3 regions of the Lysinibacillus sp. CD3-6 genome follow, and region 3 is predicted to be linked to each of the others. Evidence: a T-box and tRNA genes for the amino acid it is inferred to sense, from the RefSeq annotation. Region 3 holds a T-box; the other regions hold tRNA genes.

Region 1 (6,590 bases), 550 kb from region 3:
TAGTTGCCATCATTTAGTTGGGCACTCTAAGGTGACTGCCGGTGACAAACCGGAGGAAGGTGGGGATGACGTCAAATCATCATGCCCCTTATGACCTGGGCTACACACGTGCTACAATGGACGATACAAACGGTTGCCAACTCGCGAGAGGGAGCTAATCCGATAAAGTCGTTCTCAGTTCGGATTGTAGGCTGCAACTCGCCTACATGAAGCCGGAATCGCTAGTAATCGCGGATCAGCATGCCGCGGTGAATACGTTCCCGGGCCTTGTACACACCGCCCGTCACACCACGAGAGTTTGTAACACCCGAAGTCGGTGAGGTAACCTTTGGAGCCAGCCGCCGAAGGTGGGATAGATGATTGGGGTGAAGTCGTAACAAGGTAGCCGTATCGGAAGGTGCGGCTGGATCACCTCCTTTCTAAGGATATTTTCGGAATACAAACCTTGGGTTTGTAAGATTACGTTTTGCGTTCAGTTTTGAAGGTTCATCATTAGATGAAATACTTCAAAATTTGTTCTTTGAAAACTGGATAAAACGACATTGAAATTGTAACAAACACATTTATTTTTTAAATTAAGTTTTTTAGGCTTAATAACTAGGTTAAGTTATTAAGGGCGCACGGCGAATGCCTTGGCACTAGGAGCCGAAGAAGGACGGCACTAACACCGATATGCTTCGGGGAGCTGTAAGTGAGCTTTGATCCGGAGATTTCCGAATGGGGGAACCCACTACGTTTAATCGCGTAGTATCTTGACGTGAATACATAGCGTCTTGAAGGCAGACCCAGGGAACTGAAACATCTAAGTACCTGGAGGAAGAGAAAGAAAAATCGATTCCCTGAGTAGCGGCGAGCGAAACGGGAAGAGCCCAAACCAAGAGGCTTGCCTCTTGGGGTTGTAGGACACTCTATACGGAGTTACAAAGGAATGAGTTAGATGAAGCGACTTGGAAAGGTCCGCCAGAGCAGGTAAAAGCCCTGTAGTCGAAAGTTTATTCCCTCCAGAGTGGATCCTGAGTACGGCGGAACACGTGAAATTCCGTCGGAATCCGGGAGGACCATCTCCCAAGGCTAAATACTACCTAGTGACCGATAGTGAACCAGTACCGTGAGGGAAAGGTGAAAAGCACCCCGGAAGGGGAGTGAAAGAGATCCTGAAACCGTGTGCCTACAAGTAGTTAGAGCCCGTTAATGGGTGATAGCGTGCCTTTGTAGAATGAACCGGCGAGTTACGATTACGTGCGAGGTTAAGCTTTAGAAGGCGGAGCCGCAGCGAAAGCGAGTCTGAATAGGGCGAATTAGTACGTGGTCGTAGACCCGAAACCAGGTGATCTACCCATGTCCAGGGTGAAGGTGAGGTAACACTTACTGGAGGCCCGAACCCACGCACGTTGAAAAGTGCGGGGATGAGGTGTGGGTAGCGGAGAAATTCCAATCGAACTTGGAGATAGCTGGTTCTCTCGAAATAGCTTTAGGGCTAGCCTCGTGATGAGAATACTGGAGGTAGAGCACTGTTTGGACTAGGGGCCATCCCGGTTTACCGAATTCAGACAAACTCCGAATGCCAGATATTTATACACGGGAGTCAGACTGCGAGTGATAAGATCCGTAGTCAAAAGGGAAACAGCCCAGACCACCAGCTAAGGTCCCAAAGTAATCGTTAAGTGGAAAAGGATGTGGCGTTGCACAGACAACCAGGATGTTGGCTTAGAAGCAGCCATCATTTAAAGAGTGCGTAATAGCTCACTGGTCGAGTGACGCTGCGCCGAAAATGTATCGGGGCTAAACGATTCACCGAAGCTGTGGATTGACATCTACGATGTCAGTGGTAGGAGAGCGTTCTAAGTGCGTTGAAGTCAGACCGGAAGGACTGGTGGAGCGCTTAGAAGTGAGAATGCCGGTATGAGTAGCGAAAGACGGGTGAGAATCCCGTCCACCGTATGACTAAGGTTTCCTGAGGAAGGCTCGTCCGCTCAGGGTTAGTCGGGACCTAAGCCGAGGCCGATAGGCGTAGGCGATGGACAACAGGTTGATATTCCTGTACCACCTCCTCACCGTTTGAGAAATGGGGGACGCAGTAGGATAGGGTAAGCGCGCCGTTGGTTGTGCGCGTCCAAGCAGTAAGGCGTGTGTGTAGGCAAATCCGCACACTGTAACGTTGAGCTGTGATGGCGAGTCCGTATGGACGAAGTTCCTGATTTCACACTGCCAAGAAGAAAAGCCTCTATCGAGGTGAGAGGTGCCCGTACCGCAAACCGACACAGGTAGTCGAGGAGAGAATCCTAAGGTGTGCGAGAGAACTCTCGTTAAGGAACTCGGCAAAATGACCCCGTAACTTCGGGAGAAGGGGTGCTCTTGAGCGTGCAAGCGCACGAGAGCCGCAGTGAATAGGCCCAGGCGACTGTTTAGCAAAAACACAGGTCTCTGCAAAACCGTAAGGTGACGTATAGGGGCTGACGCCTGCCCGGTGCTGGAAGGTTAAGAGGAGTGGTTAGCGCAAGCGAAGCTGCGAATTGAAGCCCCAGTAAACGGCGGCCGTAACTATAACGGTCCTAAGGTAGCGAAATTCCTTGTCGGGTAAGTTCCGACCCGCACGAAAGGCGTAACGATCTGGGCACTGTCTCAACGAGAGACTCGGTGAAATTATAGTACCTGTGAAGATGCAGGTTACCCGCGACAGGACGGAAAGACCCCGTGGAGCTTTACTGTAGCCTGATATTGAATTTTGGTACAACTTGTACAGGATAGGTAGGAGCCAGAGATCTCGGAGCGCCAGCTTCGAAGGAGGCGTCGGTGGGATACTACCCTGGTTGTATTGAAATTCTAACCCATGCCCCTTAGCGGGGCAGGAGACAGTGTCAGGCGGACAGTTTGACTGGGGCGGTCGCCTCCTAAAAGGTAACGGAGGCGCCCAAAGGTTCCCTCAGAATGGTTGGAAATCATTCGTAGAGTGTAAAGGCACAAGGGAGCTTGACTGCGAGACCTACAAGTCGAGCAGGGTCGAAAGACGGGCTTAGTGATCCGGTGGTTCCGCATGGAAGGGCCATCGCTCAACGGATAAAAGCTACCCCGGGGATAACAGGCTTATCTCCCCAAGAGTCCACATCGACGGGGAGGTTTGGCACCTCGATGTCGGCTCATCGCATCCTGGGGCTGTAGTCGGTCCCAAGGGTTGGGCTGTTCGCCCATTAAAGCGGTACGCGAGCTGGGTTCAGAACGTCGTGAGACAGTTCGGTCCCTATCCGTCGGGGGGCGGAAATTTGAGAGGAGCTGTCCTTAGTACGAGAGGACCGGGATGGACACACCGCTGGTGTACCAGTTGTCTTGCCAAAGGCATCGCTGGGTAGCTATGTGTGGACGGGATAAGTGCTGAAAGCATCTAAGCATGAAGCCCCCTCAAGATGAGATTTCCCATTACGCAAGTAAGTAAGATCCCTCAAAGACGATGAGGTAGATAGGTTCGAGGTGGAAGTGTGGTGACACATGGAGCTGACGAATACTAATCGATCGAGGACTTAACCAAAAAAGTTTGAAACATTCAATGAAACGTTTATCCAGTTTTGAGAGAATAAGTTCTTTCAACTGAATAAGTGAAGTGATGATGGCAAAGAGGTCACACCCGTTCCCATACCGAACACGGAAGTTAAGCTCTTTAGCGCCGATGGTAGTTGGGGGCTTCCCCTGTGAGAGTAGGACGTCGCTTCGCTTGTTTTTTATGTGGAGGATTAGCTCAGCTGGGAGAGCATCTGCCTTACAAGCAGAGGGTCGGCGGTTCGAGCCCGTCATCCTCCACCATTTTAATATCAAAGTATTATATTGTCGCGGGGTGGAGCAGTGGTAGCTCGTCGGGCTCATAACCCGAAGGTCACAGGTTCAAATCCTGTCTCCGCAACCAAATTATGGTCCCGTGGTGTAGCGGTTAACATGCCTGCCTGTCACGCAGGAGATCGCCGGTTCGATCCCGGTCGGGACCGTCTTTTTATTTGCCGGTGTAGCTCAGTTGGTAGAGCAACTGACTTGTAATCAGTAGGTCGTGGGTTCGACTCCTATCGCCGGCATCAGCCCTTGGAGGGGTAGCGAAGTGGCTAAACGCGGCGGACTGTAAATCCGCTCCTTAGGGTTCGGCGGTTCGAATCCGTCCCCCTCCACCAGTTTTTTATTTTAGGGGCATAGTTCAACGGTAGAATAGAGGTCTCCAAAACCTTTGGTGTGGGTTCGATTCCTACTGCCCCTGCCAAACTTTTTTAGATTAAACTACTGTTATAGTTCATATGGCGGTTGTGGCGAAGTGGTTAACGCATCGGATTGTGGTTCCGACATTCGTGGGTTCGATTCCCATCAGTCGCCCCATATAATTAATATTGGGGTATAGCCAAGCGGTAAGGCAACGGATTTTGATTCCGTCATGCCTAGGTTCGAATCCTAGTACCCCAGCCATTTTTCATTTATTAATAATATGAGCCATTAGCTCAGTTGGTAGAGCATCTGACTTTTAATCAGAGGGTCGAAGGTTCGAGTCCTTCATGGCTCATCATATTTGCGGGTGTGGCGGAATTGGCAGACGCACTAGACTTAGGATCTAGCGCCGCAAGGCGTGGGGGTTCGACTCCCTTCACCCGCACCATTTATTTTATTTACAAATTACATAATTGCCAGGATAAATAATCTTATGCACATGCGGAAGTAGTTCAGTGGTAGAACACCACCTTGCCAAGGTGGGGGTCGCGAGTTCGAACCTCGTCTTCCGCTCCAAATGTGCCGGGGTGGCGGAACTGGCAGACGCACAGGACTTAAAATCCTGCGGTAGGTGACTACCGTGCCGGTTCGATTCCGGCCCTCGGCACCATTTTTTAATATTAAGCGCCCGTAGCTCAATTGGATAGAGCGTCTGACTACGGATCAGAAGGTTGTGGGTTCGACTCCTGCCGGGCGCGCCATAAAAAGATAAGATAGACAGTAACGGAATGTAGCTCAGCTTGGTAGAGCACTTGGTTTGGGACCAAGGGGTCGTAGGTTCGAATCCTGTCATTCCGACCATCTTTTAAAATTTGGGGCCTTAGCTCAGCTGGGAGAGCGCCTGCCTTGCACGCAGGAGGTCAGCGGTTCGATCCCGCTAGGCTCCACCATATTTATTTCCGGAGGTATACCCAAGTCTGGCTGAAGGGATCGGTCTTGAAAACCGACAGGCGGGTAACACCGCGCGGGGGTTCGAATCCCTCTACCTCCTCCATTTTCTTTTTCGGGTCAGTAGCTCAGTTGGTAGAGCATTAGATTGAAGCTCTAAGTGTCGGCGGTTCGATTCCGTCCTGACCCACCATATGCGGGTGTAGTTTAATGGTAAAACCTCAGCCTTCCAAGCTGATGTCGTGAGTTCGATTCTCATCACCCGCTCCAAAGAGGGCCTATAGCTCAGCTGGTTAGAGCGCACGCCTGATAAGCGTGAGGTCGATGGTTCGAGTCCATTTAGGCCCATTAAAAAATTATTCCGAAGTAGCTCAGTTGGTAGTAGCACCTGACTGTTAATCAGGTTGTCGCAGGTTCGAGTCCTGCCTTCGGAGCCATGGCCCCTTGGTCAAGCGGTTAAGACACCGCCCTTTCACGGCGGTAACACGGGTTCGAATCCCGTAGGGGTCATCTAGTAAAGCATGTAGCATATTGTTGCTACATGCTTTTTCTTTGTAATTTTTTAAGCTATTCATTTAGTTTTTATAAAATTTTGATGGAGAATTTTTGACTATTGATTTAAATTTGAACAAAGTATTTCATATATAAAAGATGTATGTTTTCTAATGAATTTTTTCATGGAGAATTTATTTCTATTCATCTAATATGAGGGTAGATGGAGGAAAACGACATGAAACTACAAGAGATACAACGTTTTTTAACACTTTATCAAATGGAGCAAAATGAGTCTGCACAATGGCTAACAAATAGATTACAGCAAGTTGAAAATGAAGGACAATATATTCCTTCAACAGAGGAGCTTACTTTTGGTGCACGAGTAGCTTGGCGTAATAGTAATAAATGTATCGGGAGATTATTTTGGCAGTCACTTCATGTTGAGGATGCCCGTGATGTTTTAGATGAGCAAGGGATATTTGAGAAGTTGTTATGTCATATTCAATATGCGACAAATGGTGGTAAAATTCGGCCAACAATAACGGTATTTGCATCTGGTAGAGTAAAGATTTGGAATCATCAGTTGATCCGTTATGCAGGCTATGAGACGGAAGCTGGCATTGTTGGTGACCCACATTCTGTACCATTTACAAAAGTATGTGAATCGCTAGGCTGGCAGGGCGAGGGCACAGCATTTGATGTATTACCACTCGTTATCCAGGTGGATGACCGTCAACCACAATTGTTTTCAATACCACGTGAAGATGTACTAGAAGTTGTAATTCGCCATCCTGAGCACCCACAAGTGGAGGAACTAGCGTTGAAATGGTATGCGGTGCCGATTATTTCAAGCATGCGTTTTCAAATGGCTGGAATCGACTTTCAAGCGGCTCCTTTCAATGGTTGGTATATGGGGACAGAAATTGGGGCACGTAATTTAGCTGATACTGATCGTTATAATATGTTGCCGA
Region 2 (6,590 bases), 1.5 Mb from region 3:
CAAACAAATGCATCTTCTGCAAAGCCTCTCGGTAATATTGACGGTGGCAATGCACCGAAAGAGGCTGTCGACAAAGGGCACGATGCCGAACCATATTAAAGTGTCAGGCACTCAAACAATTTTGAATTTTCAGAACAAACATGATTCATTTAGACACCTGTGGGAACACACAAAATGTGAGACGCAACCAGCACGCATTAGCGATGGTTGCGTCTTTCTTTTGAAATTAAAGTGACAGGCACTCAAACAATTTTAATAAACACCAGGTAAAAGACGGAGCGCTTTTTCCTGTGCATCTAAAATGGCTTCGACACCTAATGGAATGGCAATATTCGTTGTTTCATGCCCGATTTTAAAACCTGCGACGACTGGTATCCCTAAGTCGCTAAAATACTCTTTCATTAACAATAGCAGAGCATCGTCACTTGCTTCTGTTTGCGTAAATGAGCCAATAACGACACCTGCTAATTGTTCTAGCTTTCTTGCTTGCTTTAACTGCTGTAGCATCGAATCAATCCGTGGAATCGTTTCTCCAATGTCTTCGATCAATAAAATTCTACCTTCAGTACGAACCTCAAATTTTGTGCCCAAGGTGCTGACAAGGCGACGTAAATTACCACCAATAATAGGTCCACGTGCTATCCCCGGTGCAATCGTTGTTAATGGAGAAATACTTTCTGTATACTGTATTTCCATTGGAGAAAATAGCTGTAAAAACATTTTTTTCGATAACTCATCCATTTTATTTGCAGCCTTTAGCATTGGTCCATGGAAGGTTACGATATTTGCATATTCATTTATTGCACAATGCAAATAAGTAAGATCAGAGAAGCCCCAGAAAATTTTTGGATTTTCCGCTAATAGCTCATAATCAATTTTGCTAGCAATACGAGCAGAGCCATATCCACCTTTTACACAAAAAATTGCCTTCACCTCAGGGTCTTGAACCATTGCATGAAAATCAGCAAGTCTCACATCATCACTACCTGCTAAGTAGTCATGCTTTGCCGTAATCGTGTCCCCTATTTTATAGCGGAGGCCTAACTCATCTAGAAACGCTAATGCATCCCCTAATTTTTCTGGTTCCATAACACTGGACAAACATACTAGTCCAACTGTATCGCCTTTTTCTAAATGTGCAACTGTACTTATCACACTACCCCCTCCAATTCTATCTCTCATTCTAGCATACGCATCATTTATCAGACTAAAATTAAAAAGCGTAGACTACAAAATGAAGTCTACGCATTGTTTTTTATTTTGTACCACCATAAATCACAGTAACATTCGGATGATTTAATAATCTGCTAGCTGGGAACGCTTCTGTCACTTCCCCACTTCGTAGCTTTTCAATAGCTTCTAGCTTCTTTTCCCCAAATGCAATTAAAACAATTGCCTTTGCATTCATAATAGATTGAATACCCATTGTAATCGCATGTGTAGGTACTTCTTCTGGACGATCAAAATAAATGGCATTTTCAGTTCTAGTTGATTCTGTAAGTTCTACAATGTTTGTAAGCGAATCAAATGATGTACCAGGCTCATTAAAGCCAATATGTCCATTTACCCCAATACCAAGCAGCTGTAAATCAATTCCACCAGCCTCTGCAATCCGTGCATCGTATGCTACACATTCAGCGGCCAAATCTTCTGCCTTACCATTTGGTAAATGTATATTTTCCTCATTGATATCTACATGATTAAATAAATTCTCATGCATAAACGTCCAGTAACTTGCAGGGCTAGTTTGTTCTATACCTACATATTCATCAAGATTAAATGTTGTAACTTCCTTAAAGGAAATATTACCAGCTTGTTGATGCTTCACTAATTCTTTATACATTCCAACTGGTGAACCACCTGTTGCTAGTCCTAAAATGCTTGCTGGTTTTGCTTGTAGTTGCTCAGTAAAAATATGTGCAGCTACCTCACTCATTTCATCGTAAGAATTTACTTCTATCCACTTTATTGCATTCGTCATTTATATACCTACCTTTAGAATCGTTATTTTTAACTAAAAATGGGAAATTCATTACTATCTAGTAGTGAATATATTAATTTTACAAGTTATTTAGCTGCATTTCTATTATTTTCTTTATCAATTTTTTTACGTGTATTCTATTGCTATTTCGGTTATGTTAAATAGTAAGGAAGTGAGGCGATTTTATGAATTCTCAAATACAACAATATTTAAATTATCTTCAATTTCAAGGATCTATAGAGCCGTCTATAAAACTACTTGGTCAATTACAAACAAAACATCTACATACGATACCTTATGAAAATATAGACGTTGCCTTGAAACGTGGCATCTCCTTTGCTATTCCTGATCTTTTTCAAAAAATTATCGTTCAACAACGCGGAGGCAATTGCTTCGAGCTAAATATTTTATATAGCTGGTTACTTCGTGAGCTCGGTTTTTCTGTAACAAATCGCTATGCACAATTTTGGCGCAATATGGATGCGGATACACCACTTGAAGAAGTTCCTATGCATCAGCTACTTCTCGTCCAATTTGACGGCGTACCTTATATCTCGGACGTTGGAGTAGGTGCACTAGCCCCTTGTAAACCAGTTCCATTAATTGCTCACCATGAACATCGAGAAGAGAAAGAGCTATATAAAATTGAATGGGATGACACGTACGGATGGATGCTTTATGAGCAAACACCACACAATTGGCGCCTACTTTATAACTTCACAGATAACGATAATGATGCTAATTTTGCCCCACGACTTTCTCAACAAAAAAATAAAATCGCAATGATTCGCACTTCTTCAGGTCGACATACTATGTTCAATAATGAATTCCGTATATATGAAGGGCACTCATTAACTACGTATACAACCCACACTGAGAAAGAGTGGCAACAAGCACTTGAACGTTATTTTCATATATCGATCACTTAAAAAAAGGATGCATTGTTGGATGCATCCTTTTACGCTTTTAATTTGCTGTTCGTTTTAGCAACTCATATACTACTTCGCCATTGTGCAGTTCCTTGACTAAACCAATACCGTCTACAAAATAATAGGTTTTCACTACATCAATATATTTAAAACTTTCTTCTAATACAGCTACATTTTTATAGTTAACACCACCTGCTCGAACCGTTCCATCCGTCGTTTGAACTGTTATACGATTGCCGTTAACTGGACCTTCATCGTCTTCGTGAACTATTACACCAATTCTAAGAGGTAGCCCTATATAAAAGTCGTAATGTGAGCTATATTCCTGAGCAATTGCTTGTGCATATACAGAGCCATCATAATATAATAACTCATCATTAAACTGCTTATTATTCGTTGTATTAGCAATTGACCAAACATCGTTTTTATTATCATTATGGCTGTATTGATAATTTAATGTGTATCGTAAGCCATCATCTGGTGAGTAAAATGCATAAGTGTATTTATATGCAGGATCCTTTTGTAAATTCGGCTTTGAAAGGGTCATGGCACGTGCAACAAATGCTGAAAAATGCGCACGTGTTAACGGCAATTTTGGTTTAAATGAACCATCCTGATAACCGCTCGTAATATTATTATTCGCTACCGCTAATATTTCTTTATAGCCTGGCGTCTTCTCTGTAACGTCTGTAAAATAATAAGGGCTCGCTCCCTTTAATTTAAATGCACGTTGCAAAACCACAGCCATATCTGCTCTCGTCAGCGTCCCATTCGGATTAAATTTTTTCGTTGCCTCAAATATCCCCGCATTTTGGGTAGCAGCGATTTCTTTATAATAGATATGTGAAGTCGGCACATCTTGATACTTTGGATTTTTAACATTCGTCGTTTTCAACCCTACCGCACGAGTTAACATGACAGCTACCTGTGCCCTAGTTACATAGTCATTTGGTTTGAAAGTGCCATTAGGATAACCTTTAATAATCCCCCGCTCAACTAAGTAATCTATTTCGGTACTTAACGTATTGTCAGATGACACATCTTTAAAACTAGCTGCGTATACGGGCTGAATCTGTAATAACCCAAAAATCATAACTACAATTAAGATCCTACTTATTTTCTTCATGCTATTCCCCCTATATTTACTCCCATCCTTGTTATCCTATTCATCAAGTAAAATAAATATTAACTAAAAAGATATTTTTAATAGTTTTCTTGCAATTAACACTAATCATTCCATACCCGTTTCAAAATACGCTTACACTTCTAATAGACTTCATAACTCTTGTAAAATAAAAAACCCCCTGCAACTTTGCAGAGGCGTTAAAGCTTATTCATTTTACTTATTTTGAATTAAACCAAAACCTAGTCCAGTAGGGTCTACTAAATAGGCAAGAAAAAAATCATTAAATTCCATTTTTTCTCGGACAATAGTAGCCCCATTCTCCATAGCTTTCGCAATAGAGTCATCAATCGAATCTACTTCAATTTGCACACGTACTCCATGTGGATAATCGCTTGGACCTTTACCAATTCCACCGTCAATACCATTTTGCTCGCTGGCACCTGTTGTGACAGCCCAGTAATCCCAACGAGGCTCCGCAATTTCCCATGCAAAAACTTTAGAATAAAAATTCGCTGCTTTTTCAGGATCTTGACTATTTAGTTCAAACCCTATTACTCGACCCAATTCATCTCCCCCTTTTTTCACTTGTAAAAATTAAAGAAAAATAGATGAAAGTACCTGCTAAACAAATAAGCACGATAGCAACTATTTTTTAACCATTGCATAATCGCTAAATATATTTGTAAAGGCATCTAGAAATAAAAAAATAGCTGCTAAGAGTAGTAAAAATGATAATAGTTTATTTTTCATAAGTATTACCTCCAAACCTAACATCTAAAAATATAATAATTCTGAATATACAAACTTTATTATATCAAATACCTATTACTTTGCGCTTGTAATCTGCCATTATTTAAAAACAAAAAAGACCTCAACAAAGTTGTTGAAGTCTTTTAAATTCACTTTGGATACCGGTGGTCGGGGTCGAACCGACACTCCAAAGGAACACGATTTTGAGTCGTGCGCGTCTGCCAATTCCGCCACACCGGCATAATACTTTAGAGATAAAAAAAATCGGAGTATCCGATTAAGAAAAAAATATGGAGGCGGCAACCGGATTTGAACCGGTGATAAAGGTGTTGCAGACCTGTGCCTTACCACTTGGCTATGCCGCCATATTATTGGAGCGGAAGACGAGGTTCGAACTCGCGACCCCCACCTTGGCAAGGTGGTGTTCTACCACTGAACTACTTCCGCATAAATGGCTGGGGTACCTGGATTCGAACCAGGGCATGACGGAATCAAAATCCGTTGCCTTACCGCTTGGCTATACCCCAACAATGGGGCGACTGATGGGAATCGAACCCACGAATGCCGGAACCACAATCCGGTGCGTTAACCACTTCGCCACAATCGCCATTGCTTTATAGTTTTAATTTTAATTTTATATTAATGGGGCGACTGATGGGAATCGAACCCACGAATGCCGGAACCACAATCCGGTGCGTTAACCACTTCGCCACAACCGCCATAAAATTAATTGGCAGGGGCAGTAGGAATCGAACCCACACCAAAGGTTTTGGAGACCTCTATTCTACCGTTGAACTATGCCCCTATTAAATAAAAACTGGTGGAGGGGGACGGATTCGAACCGCCGAACCCTAAGGAGCGGATTTACAGTCCGCCGCGTTTAGCCACTTCGCTACCCCTCCGGGAAAACATGGTGCCGGCTATAGGAATCGAACCCACGACCTACTGATTACAAGTCAGTTGCTCTACCTGCTGAGCTAAACCGGCAAAAAAACGATGGGTCAGGACGGAATCGAACCGCCGACACTTAGAGCTTCAATCTAATGCTCTACCAACTGAGCTACTGACCCATATTTATTATTTAAAAAATGGCGGTCCCGACCGGGATCGAACCGGCGATCTCCTGCGTGACAGGCAGGCATGTTAACCGCTACACCACGGGACCTTTATTTGGTTGCGGAGACAGGATTTGAACCTGTGACCTTCGGGTTATGAGCCCGACGAGCTACCACTGCTCCACCCCGCGACAATACTAATTTAATTTTATAAAATGGTGGAGGATGACGGGCTCGAACCGCCGACCCTCTGCTTGTAAGGCAGATGCTCTCCCAGCTGAGCTAATCCTCCATCTGGGTATTCGTTATAAATGGTGACCCCTACGGGATTCGAACCCGTGTTACCGCCGTGAAAGGGCGGTGTCTTAACCGCTTGACCAAGGGGCCTTACTAATTGGAATCGTAAGTGCTGGCGGAGAGTAAGGGATTTGAACCCTTGAGACAGTGTTAACCGCCTACACGATTTCCAATCGTGCTCCTTCGGCCACTCGGACAACTCTCCAAGAATGGCTCCGAAGGCAGGACTCGAACCTGCGACAACCTGATTAACAGTCAGGTGCTACTACCAACTGAGCTACTTCGGAATGATTTTATTATGTATAGCCTAGCGACGTCCTACTCTCACAGGGGGAAGCCCCCAACTACCATCGGCGCTAAAGAGCTTAACTTCCGTGTTCGGTATGGGAACGGGTGTGACCTCTTTGCCATCATCACTAGACTATTTGAAAGACATTACCTATTATAACATA
Region 3 (6,590 bases):
CACTAAAATATCCTGCGCTTCCTCATATGGCACTTGCATGTCAACTTCCTGGACAAGTGGTGTAAACAAATCCCACATATGCAGTTCATCCACACCTAATAGCTTTTTACGTAAAGCAATATAACGCTGCATAGCTGGTAAATGCTTATGAATGGTCTCGACTAATTGATCGTAGACACTTTCTGGAATAAAGTTATTTGACATCGCAGCATGACGTGCAGAATCATAATGACGAATATTGGCACTGACATTATGTTTTTTTACATTGCCTGTTAATGTAGCCGCAAATGTATTTTTAAAATTACCATACGTTTCATACATCGCTTTAAATGCAGCTTCACGTACCGCTCTATTTTTACTTTCTAAAAACTTAATATAATTACCATGTGTCAGCTGGACTTCTTCCCCTTCTTCATTTTTCACTATAGGGAAAACTAAATCCGCATTGTTCAGCATACCAAACGTATTCGATGCGGTGCCTGTAACCTCTGCCATCTGTGCAAGTAATGCCTCTTGATCAGCAGGTAACACATGAGGACGAGTCATTGAAATTTCTTTCAATGATTGCTTATATAATTGTAAATCTTTATTTTCTGCTAAATAGCTTTCGATTGTCTCTTCACTTAATGATAAAATTTCAGGCGTTAAAAATGATAATGCCGTTGAAATATTAGTCGCTAACGTTTGAATACGCCCATACAAATCTTGATAAAAACTATTCGTTTTATCTTGATCATTACGCATATGTGCGTACGTATACAGTTTCATTGTACGCTGATAAATTTCATCGTAATATGTTAATACTGCTAATAAGGCATCTGAACCATTTTTTAAAGTACCTGCATAGCTAGGTGCTTTTTTTGCTAGTTCTGCGACCTTCTTAAACTCCTCTTCCCATAGTGCATCAGTGGCAAAAATATCTTCTAATCGCCAAGTTAACTCTACTGGTACTTCACTTCTCATTAATACTCGATTGCTGTTACTAGCCATGAGCCAGCCCCCTTTATATATGACTTTCCTTCTCCTAACATTTTCTCAATATATTGCGACAATTGCAAATAATAATCTACCTACCTTTTCCTCCTTATGAGGTTTTTATATGACAATACAAATGCTCATATACTTTTTCCAACATTCCCATACTGTCATCTTGTTGAAGGAAACTATGCCCTAACAGTTTTGCATAGTTTTCAATCACTTGCACTCTTATATTTGTTGGCTCTAGATTGAGAAGCGTTAGAAATAATTGAATATCCTCTTTCCACAGCACTGATGGTGGTAACTGCCGTTTCCTGCAAAAATCCAATAAAATGGCTTGCCATTCTATTGGAGAAATTGGAATAGCATTTGCATTTTTAACAGGTATGCCAATATAATTCGGCAATGCATTAAGTGAAAACCTCAATTCATAACAACTTCGTAAAAAAAGGTCCTGCACGCCTTTTTTACTGCGCATTAAACGTTGCTTTACATACTGTTGGCATAATCTTTTATACGTATGCCAGTAAATAATAAACGCTTCATACGTAATTAACTTTGGCTCATAAAATGGAAAGTGTTGTTTTTCAAGTGGGATATTTAGTACATACGCTATAAAAGTATGCCCGTGAACATGAAGAAGATTCGTCCAATAATTAAATTGAGCTGCATTCGCATCATATGTAACTAAATATGGCACATTGCTCGCTGAATAATTAATTACGTTTTGAAAGATAGGCGAAATTCTAATTTTTTGAATAGCATGCGTTTTATATTTGTTCTGCGGGGTTTGAAATAGCCATAACGCTTGGATGTGATTTTTCTCATAACCTTCTGTTCGTAATAGCCAGTTTTCGTTTGTTATCGCACTGCATTGATATTCCATTGCAATCGTTTGCTTTTTGCTTTGTAATAAAATATCTGGTCGTTGAGCTAATTTCGGTAAAAATGGCTCCAGCTCTACTGTATGCCCAAGCGATTTCAACCATTCGAATAATTGAATTTTTCCACGTAAATGAAGCTGTGATTCTCCTTCTGAAAATTGTCGATCACAAGACTGGCTAGCAATATGAGCAAAGTGTGGGATTTTCAGCTGACCGATTTTTAATTGAACAGGCTGCTGGCATTGAGGGCAAAAAAATTGTTGAAGCTGGCGATACTTTTGTAAGGCTTCTCTCGAATGTTGATATGAGATAAATAATTGCTGTTGCTCTGTATAGGCAATTAGCATAACCATCTTTCTCCTTTTTGCACTCATTGTAAATAAAGTTATTCTTTAAGCCAACTAATTATCTGCTTTTCTTTGAAATTTGATTTTTAGCACAAAAAAAGACTGTAGATTTACTCAAATTTCTGAGTATGTCTACAGTCTAATAGCTCCATCAGAAGCTTAAAAGATGTTAACTAAAATATTTTCGAACAGTTTCGAAGCAATTGTATTCCATAATTTTTTCGCCATATTCTTCAAGACGATGAATTGTGAAATTTGAAGGGCTTAAAAACTCTTTAATGACTGCATTTTTGTCATGACGATTTAAATCATCATCTGCGTTCCCAAAGTCTACTACTAAATAGTAACAACCTTCATATTTGAATAATGAGGAATCCACTAAATCATCAGTCATCCGTTTTGCAACGGGGATTAACTCATCTATATCTTTAAATTTATAAACATAAATGTCTGTATCCATAAATAACTCTGATTCATCCATGTCACCAAATTGAGTTAATTGACTAAGAAGATCCTCTCCTACTTCGTCGAATGGGGCAAACATACTTTTTTGTTCATCATAATGTGAATGACCATCTAATGTTTCACCGTCTTTTAAAATATGTGCACGTGTGACAATGATTTCTAAGCCTACTTCCGACGCATTGATATGAATCCAAATCGGACCCTCTACATCAAAATAATCTTCCGTATTCACTTCATCAATCATATCCCAAAAAAGTTGCTCACCCTTTGCTCGGTTGTACCAAATTTCTTCACGACTGTAGCCGCGATCCTCTATATCATTGTACGTAATAAAGAGCTTGAGTGTATTTTCATTTACACGTTCGATGTCCACTAGACCTCATCTCCCTTCACTGTCATTTGTCGAAAAACAGTATTATTCCATTAGTATGCTTTGATTCATTGTTTTTAACCTTCATACTCCCTTGTTTTTCAACCTTTGACCACACCACAGAAAAGTCATCGAGCAACTGTAATCATAAATTTTGTGTTCACAGTTGTCTCTAATTCTATTGTATGCTGTTCTTTCATAAAATGAAAAGGATATACACCATTTCAAAGAAGATATTTGAATTATTGAAATTGTAGTAAACTATTTTGATTAAATCAAGTTTAACATACTTTTAGGGAAATATATGACTTTTACCTATTAATTATTAGTTTTGTTTGAAGGTTTTTACATAAGTAAAACATAAAAAAATAGATGTCACAACATGCATGCTTCTGCATTTGTAACACCTAATACATTTAATCTATGCAATATAGGAGGATTTTAGTTCACCATGCGCTGTGCTTCTTGTAATTGATAAGCCCGAACCTTACGTGGTAAAAATCTTCGAATTTCATCTTCATTATAGCCTACTTGCAAGCGTTTCTCATCCAAAATTATTGGTCGTCGTAATAATCCTGGATATTCTTGAATTAGTTCATATAAGCGTTGTAACGGTAAGCTTTCAACATCTACATTTAATTTTTGAAATATTTTAGATCGAGTTGAAATGATTTCATCTGTTCCATCCTCCGTCATGCGTAAAATTTCTTTAATTTCACTAATGCTTAACGGTTCAGAAAAAATATTACGTTCTGTATATGGAATTTCATGCTCCTCTAACCATGCTTTCGCTTTACGACAAGACGTACAACTTGGTGATGTAAATAAAGTAACTATCATACTGACACATCCTTTCTCTTTGTTTTCGTTATCTATAGACCATTTTGTTAAATTAGAATTAATGTAATGTAAAACTACAGTTCCATTATACAGCACTCAGCTGTATTTGAATATAGTTCCAAGGAAAAAAAGAATGCATAGTAAATGACTTTGTTACAAAATATTCTGTCTTTTAATACTACCTTAAAGTGTCTAATTCCTTTGTATGTCCTACGAACTAATAATAATATTCCCATAAGCACGTCATTTTAAACATGAATATACGGAAACTAGTTGTTCTCAATTAAAAAATACAAACGAGAATAATGTCACTTAGACGTGTACAATCATGACGCAGCTTTCAAACTGCAGGTTGCTTTTTTTGACAAAACAAAAAAAGTTCAGTCTAAAGACTGAATTTGCAGACTTGCATTTAGATAAGTCTTTATACTATAATGTGGTGCAATAAGAAAAGCGCATTTGCGCTAAACATCTACATTTATAATGTAGTTAAAAACGCTGACGAAGAGTAGTACATATGCAATATACATGTATAGAGAGTCTGTGGTTGCTGGAAACAGATCATGTATGCATTTGGAATGGACTTCCGAGTTAGCTTTGTGAACGTACAAGTACACACTTGATACTTATTAGCAAAGCTCGTCTCTTCACGTTACGAAGCTAAGAGGCCTTTTTGGCAAGCAGGGTGGTACCGCGGATTCGAACATCATTCGTCCCTTCATTAGTTATTTCTAATGAGGACGCATGATGTTTTTTTATTTTCGAAACCGAGGAGGAACTTATTATGACAACAATTTTTTCAGGCGTACAGCCAACAGGTATTGTGACATTAGGAAATTATCTTGGTGCATTCAAGCAATTCCCAGCATTGCAGGAAGAAGGCAATGCTATATATTGTATCGTTGACCAACATGCTATTACGGTTGCTCAAGATCCAAAAGAGTTACGTCAAAACATTCGTAACTTAGCTGCTACTTATATCGCTACTGGTATTGACCCTCAAAAGTCTACATTATTCATTCAATCAGAAGTGCCTGCCCATGCTCAAGCTGGATGGATGCTACAATGTGTTGCTTCTATCGGTGAGCTAGAGCGTATGACACAATTCAAAGATAAATCTCATGGTAAAGAAACTGTTTCTGCAGCTCTTTTAACATATCCACCATTAATGGCTGCTGACATTTTATTATATAACACGAATATTGTTCCTGTAGGGGACGATCAAAAGCAACATATTGAGCTAACACGTGATCTTGCTGAGCGCTTTAATAAACGCTACGGTGACGTTTTAACTATCCCTGAAATTCAATTACCAAAAGCTGGAGCTCGTATTAAATCATTACAAGAGCCGACGAAAAAAATGAGCAAGTCCGACCCAAATACAAAAGCAACGATTAAACTTTTAGATACAGCAAAAGATATTGAGAAAAAAATCAAATCAGCCGTAACGGACTCAGATGGTATTGTAGCATTTGATGTTGAAAATAAACCAGGCGTTTCGAATTTACTAACGATTGAATCTGCTATTTCGGGTGTATCAATTGATGATTTAGTGAAAAAATATGAAGGTATCGGTTATGGCGGCTTTAAACAAAGTGTAGCTACAGCAGTTATCGACCACCTTACACCAATCCAAGAAAGATTTTATAACCTTGTAGAGTCTTCTGAATTAGATATCATTTTAGATGAAGGTGCAGAAAAGGCAAATGCTATTGCTAGCGCAACTTTAAAGCGTATGGAACAAGCTATGGGCTTAGGCCGCACACGTCGCTAAGAAAGGAATTAGCACATGTACTGTGAACATTGTAATAAACCAATCAAAGCGCTTTTGTTAGAAAGTGACTTTGGTGCTGATCCATTATGGTGTGGTCATTGTCGTACCAATTTAGAATTAGAACAACTTCCGTTAGAAGAGGCATTACAAGATGAGTTGACAACATGGATGTGTAAGTTTGGTGAATGGATTGATCTTGAAACAGATTCATTTATTGAAGGTATGGAATATTTAGCGAAAAATCATGATGAGCAAGGTGAAGACTTGGCCCAAAAAGTGGCAGTAGCATTAGCGATACCCGTTACATTTATACCTTATCTTTCAAATTAGCTGTTCGATCAACACCAAAATCAAGCACAACACTACAAAGTACAATACAGGCTCCTATTGCTATATAAAATTCTGTCGTATGCACAATAAATTTAAAGACAACCGACCAGGAATATCCAAGAGTCCTGTAATTTAAATATAAAATTAAATTGCCAATAGAAAGTATCATTAATCCATAGCTCATTAAAAATATAAAAAGACGAAACAAATAAACGGCATCCTTTCTATTTCTTCTTACTTTCTTTTCTATTCGCTAGCCTTAAAAAAAAGACGTCAGCCTTGTAAATTCGGCTGACGTTTTTTAATTATTCCTCAATTTTTTTAAATAATAGACTTGCGTTATGTCCACCAAAACCAAGGGAATTACTCATTGCATATTCGATATTGGCCTCACGAGCTTCATTCGGCACATAATCTAAATCACATTCTGGATCTGGCTCTGTTAAATTAATTGTTGGCGGTAAAATGCCCTCTTTTAATGCTAGTGCTGTAAAAATAGCTTCAACCCCACCAGCTGCACCTAATAAGTGACCTGTCATGGATTTAGTAGAACTCATCGCTAGTTTATAAGCATGTTCACCAAAAGCAGTTTTTACTGCTTG

The links. A T-box is a leader RNA that pairs with one kind of tRNA and senses whether it is charged. The one in region 3 lies ahead of trpS (tryptophan--tRNA ligase), so its partner is inferred to be a tRNA-Trp.
Region 1: it encodes a tRNA-Trp, which carries the amino acid that the T-box ahead of trpS (tryptophan--tRNA ligase) is inferred to sense. The anticodon was not compared.
Region 2: it encodes a tRNA-Trp, which carries the amino acid that the T-box ahead of trpS (tryptophan--tRNA ligase) is inferred to sense. The anticodon was not compared.

What each region holds. Positions count from the first base shown of each region.
Region 1 covers NZ_CP085880.1:239,443-246,032, forward strand. Annotated here, with positions in the region: rRNA gene FH508_RS01070 (16S ribosomal RNA) at 1-419, shown strand, start outside; rRNA gene FH508_RS01075 (23S ribosomal RNA) at 601-3,523, shown strand; rRNA gene rrf (5S ribosomal RNA) at 3,592-3,706, shown strand; tRNA gene FH508_RS01085 (tRNA-Val) at 3,720-3,795, shown strand; tRNA gene FH508_RS01090 (tRNA-Met) at 3,821-3,895, shown strand; tRNA gene FH508_RS01095 (tRNA-Asp) at 3,902-3,974, shown strand; tRNA gene FH508_RS01100 (tRNA-Thr) at 3,986-4,058, shown strand; tRNA gene FH508_RS01105 (tRNA-Tyr) at 4,068-4,151, shown strand; tRNA gene FH508_RS01110 (tRNA-Trp) at 4,164-4,237, shown strand; tRNA gene FH508_RS01115 (tRNA-His) at 4,275-4,350, shown strand; tRNA gene FH508_RS01120 (tRNA-Gln) at 4,363-4,437, shown strand; tRNA gene FH508_RS01125 (tRNA-Lys) at 4,459-4,531, shown strand; tRNA gene FH508_RS01130 (tRNA-Leu) at 4,540-4,624, shown strand; tRNA gene FH508_RS01135 (tRNA-Gly) at 4,678-4,752, shown strand; tRNA gene FH508_RS01140 (tRNA-Leu) at 4,758-4,846, shown strand; tRNA gene FH508_RS01145 (tRNA-Arg) at 4,861-4,937, shown strand; tRNA gene FH508_RS01150 (tRNA-Pro) at 4,961-5,037, shown strand; tRNA gene FH508_RS01155 (tRNA-Ala) at 5,051-5,126, shown strand; tRNA gene FH508_RS01160 (tRNA-Ser) at 5,138-5,230, shown strand; tRNA gene FH508_RS01165 (tRNA-Phe) at 5,242-5,317, shown strand; tRNA gene FH508_RS01170 (tRNA-Gly) at 5,321-5,394, shown strand; tRNA gene FH508_RS01175 (tRNA-Ile) at 5,399-5,472, shown strand; tRNA gene FH508_RS01180 (tRNA-Asn) at 5,485-5,561, shown strand; tRNA gene FH508_RS01185 (tRNA-Glu) at 5,563-5,634, shown strand; gene FH508_RS01190 (nitric oxide synthase oxygenase) at 5,855-6,590, shown strand, end outside.
Region 2 covers NZ_CP085880.1:4,099,051-4,105,640, forward strand. Annotated here, with positions in the region: gene FH508_RS20330 (catalase) at 1-99, shown strand, start outside; gene FH508_RS20335 (S66 peptidase family protein) at 253-1,155, opposite strand; gene nagB (glucosamine-6-phosphate deaminase) at 1,256-1,969, opposite strand; gene FH508_RS20345 (arylamine N-acetyltransferase family protein) at 2,167-2,910, shown strand; gene FH508_RS20350 (S-layer homology domain-containing protein) at 2,948-4,036, opposite strand; gene FH508_RS20355 (VOC family protein) at 4,250-4,600, opposite strand; tRNA gene FH508_RS20360 (tRNA-Leu) at 4,946-5,026, opposite strand; tRNA gene FH508_RS20365 (tRNA-Cys) at 5,078-5,151, opposite strand; tRNA gene FH508_RS20370 (tRNA-Gly) at 5,159-5,233, opposite strand; tRNA gene FH508_RS20375 (tRNA-Gln) at 5,239-5,313, opposite strand; tRNA gene FH508_RS20380 (tRNA-His) at 5,318-5,393, opposite strand; tRNA gene FH508_RS20385 (tRNA-His) at 5,430-5,505, opposite strand; tRNA gene FH508_RS20390 (tRNA-Trp) at 5,518-5,591, opposite strand; tRNA gene FH508_RS20395 (tRNA-Tyr) at 5,605-5,688, opposite strand; tRNA gene FH508_RS20400 (tRNA-Thr) at 5,698-5,773, opposite strand; tRNA gene FH508_RS20405 (tRNA-Phe) at 5,784-5,856, opposite strand; tRNA gene FH508_RS20410 (tRNA-Asp) at 5,876-5,951, opposite strand; tRNA gene FH508_RS20415 (tRNA-Met) at 5,958-6,032, opposite strand; tRNA gene FH508_RS20420 (tRNA-Val) at 6,058-6,133, opposite strand; tRNA gene FH508_RS20425 (tRNA-Glu) at 6,154-6,228, opposite strand; tRNA gene FH508_RS20430 (tRNA-Ser) at 6,252-6,343, opposite strand; tRNA gene FH508_RS20435 (tRNA-Asn) at 6,349-6,425, opposite strand; rRNA gene rrf (5S ribosomal RNA) at 6,444-6,559, opposite strand.
Region 3 covers NZ_CP085880.1:785,159-791,748, reverse strand. Annotated here, with positions in the region: gene pepF (oligoendopeptidase F) at 1-990, opposite strand, end outside; gene FH508_RS03530 (competence protein CoiA) at 1,085-2,209, opposite strand; gene mecA (adaptor protein MecA) at 2,379-3,047, opposite strand; gene spxA (transcriptional regulator SpxA) at 3,486-3,881, opposite strand; T-box leader at 4,374-4,605, shown strand; gene trpS (tryptophan--tRNA ligase) at 4,669-5,658, shown strand; gene FH508_RS03510 (hypothetical protein) at 5,674-5,988, shown strand; gene fabF (beta-ketoacyl-ACP synthase II) at 6,294-6,590, opposite strand, start outside.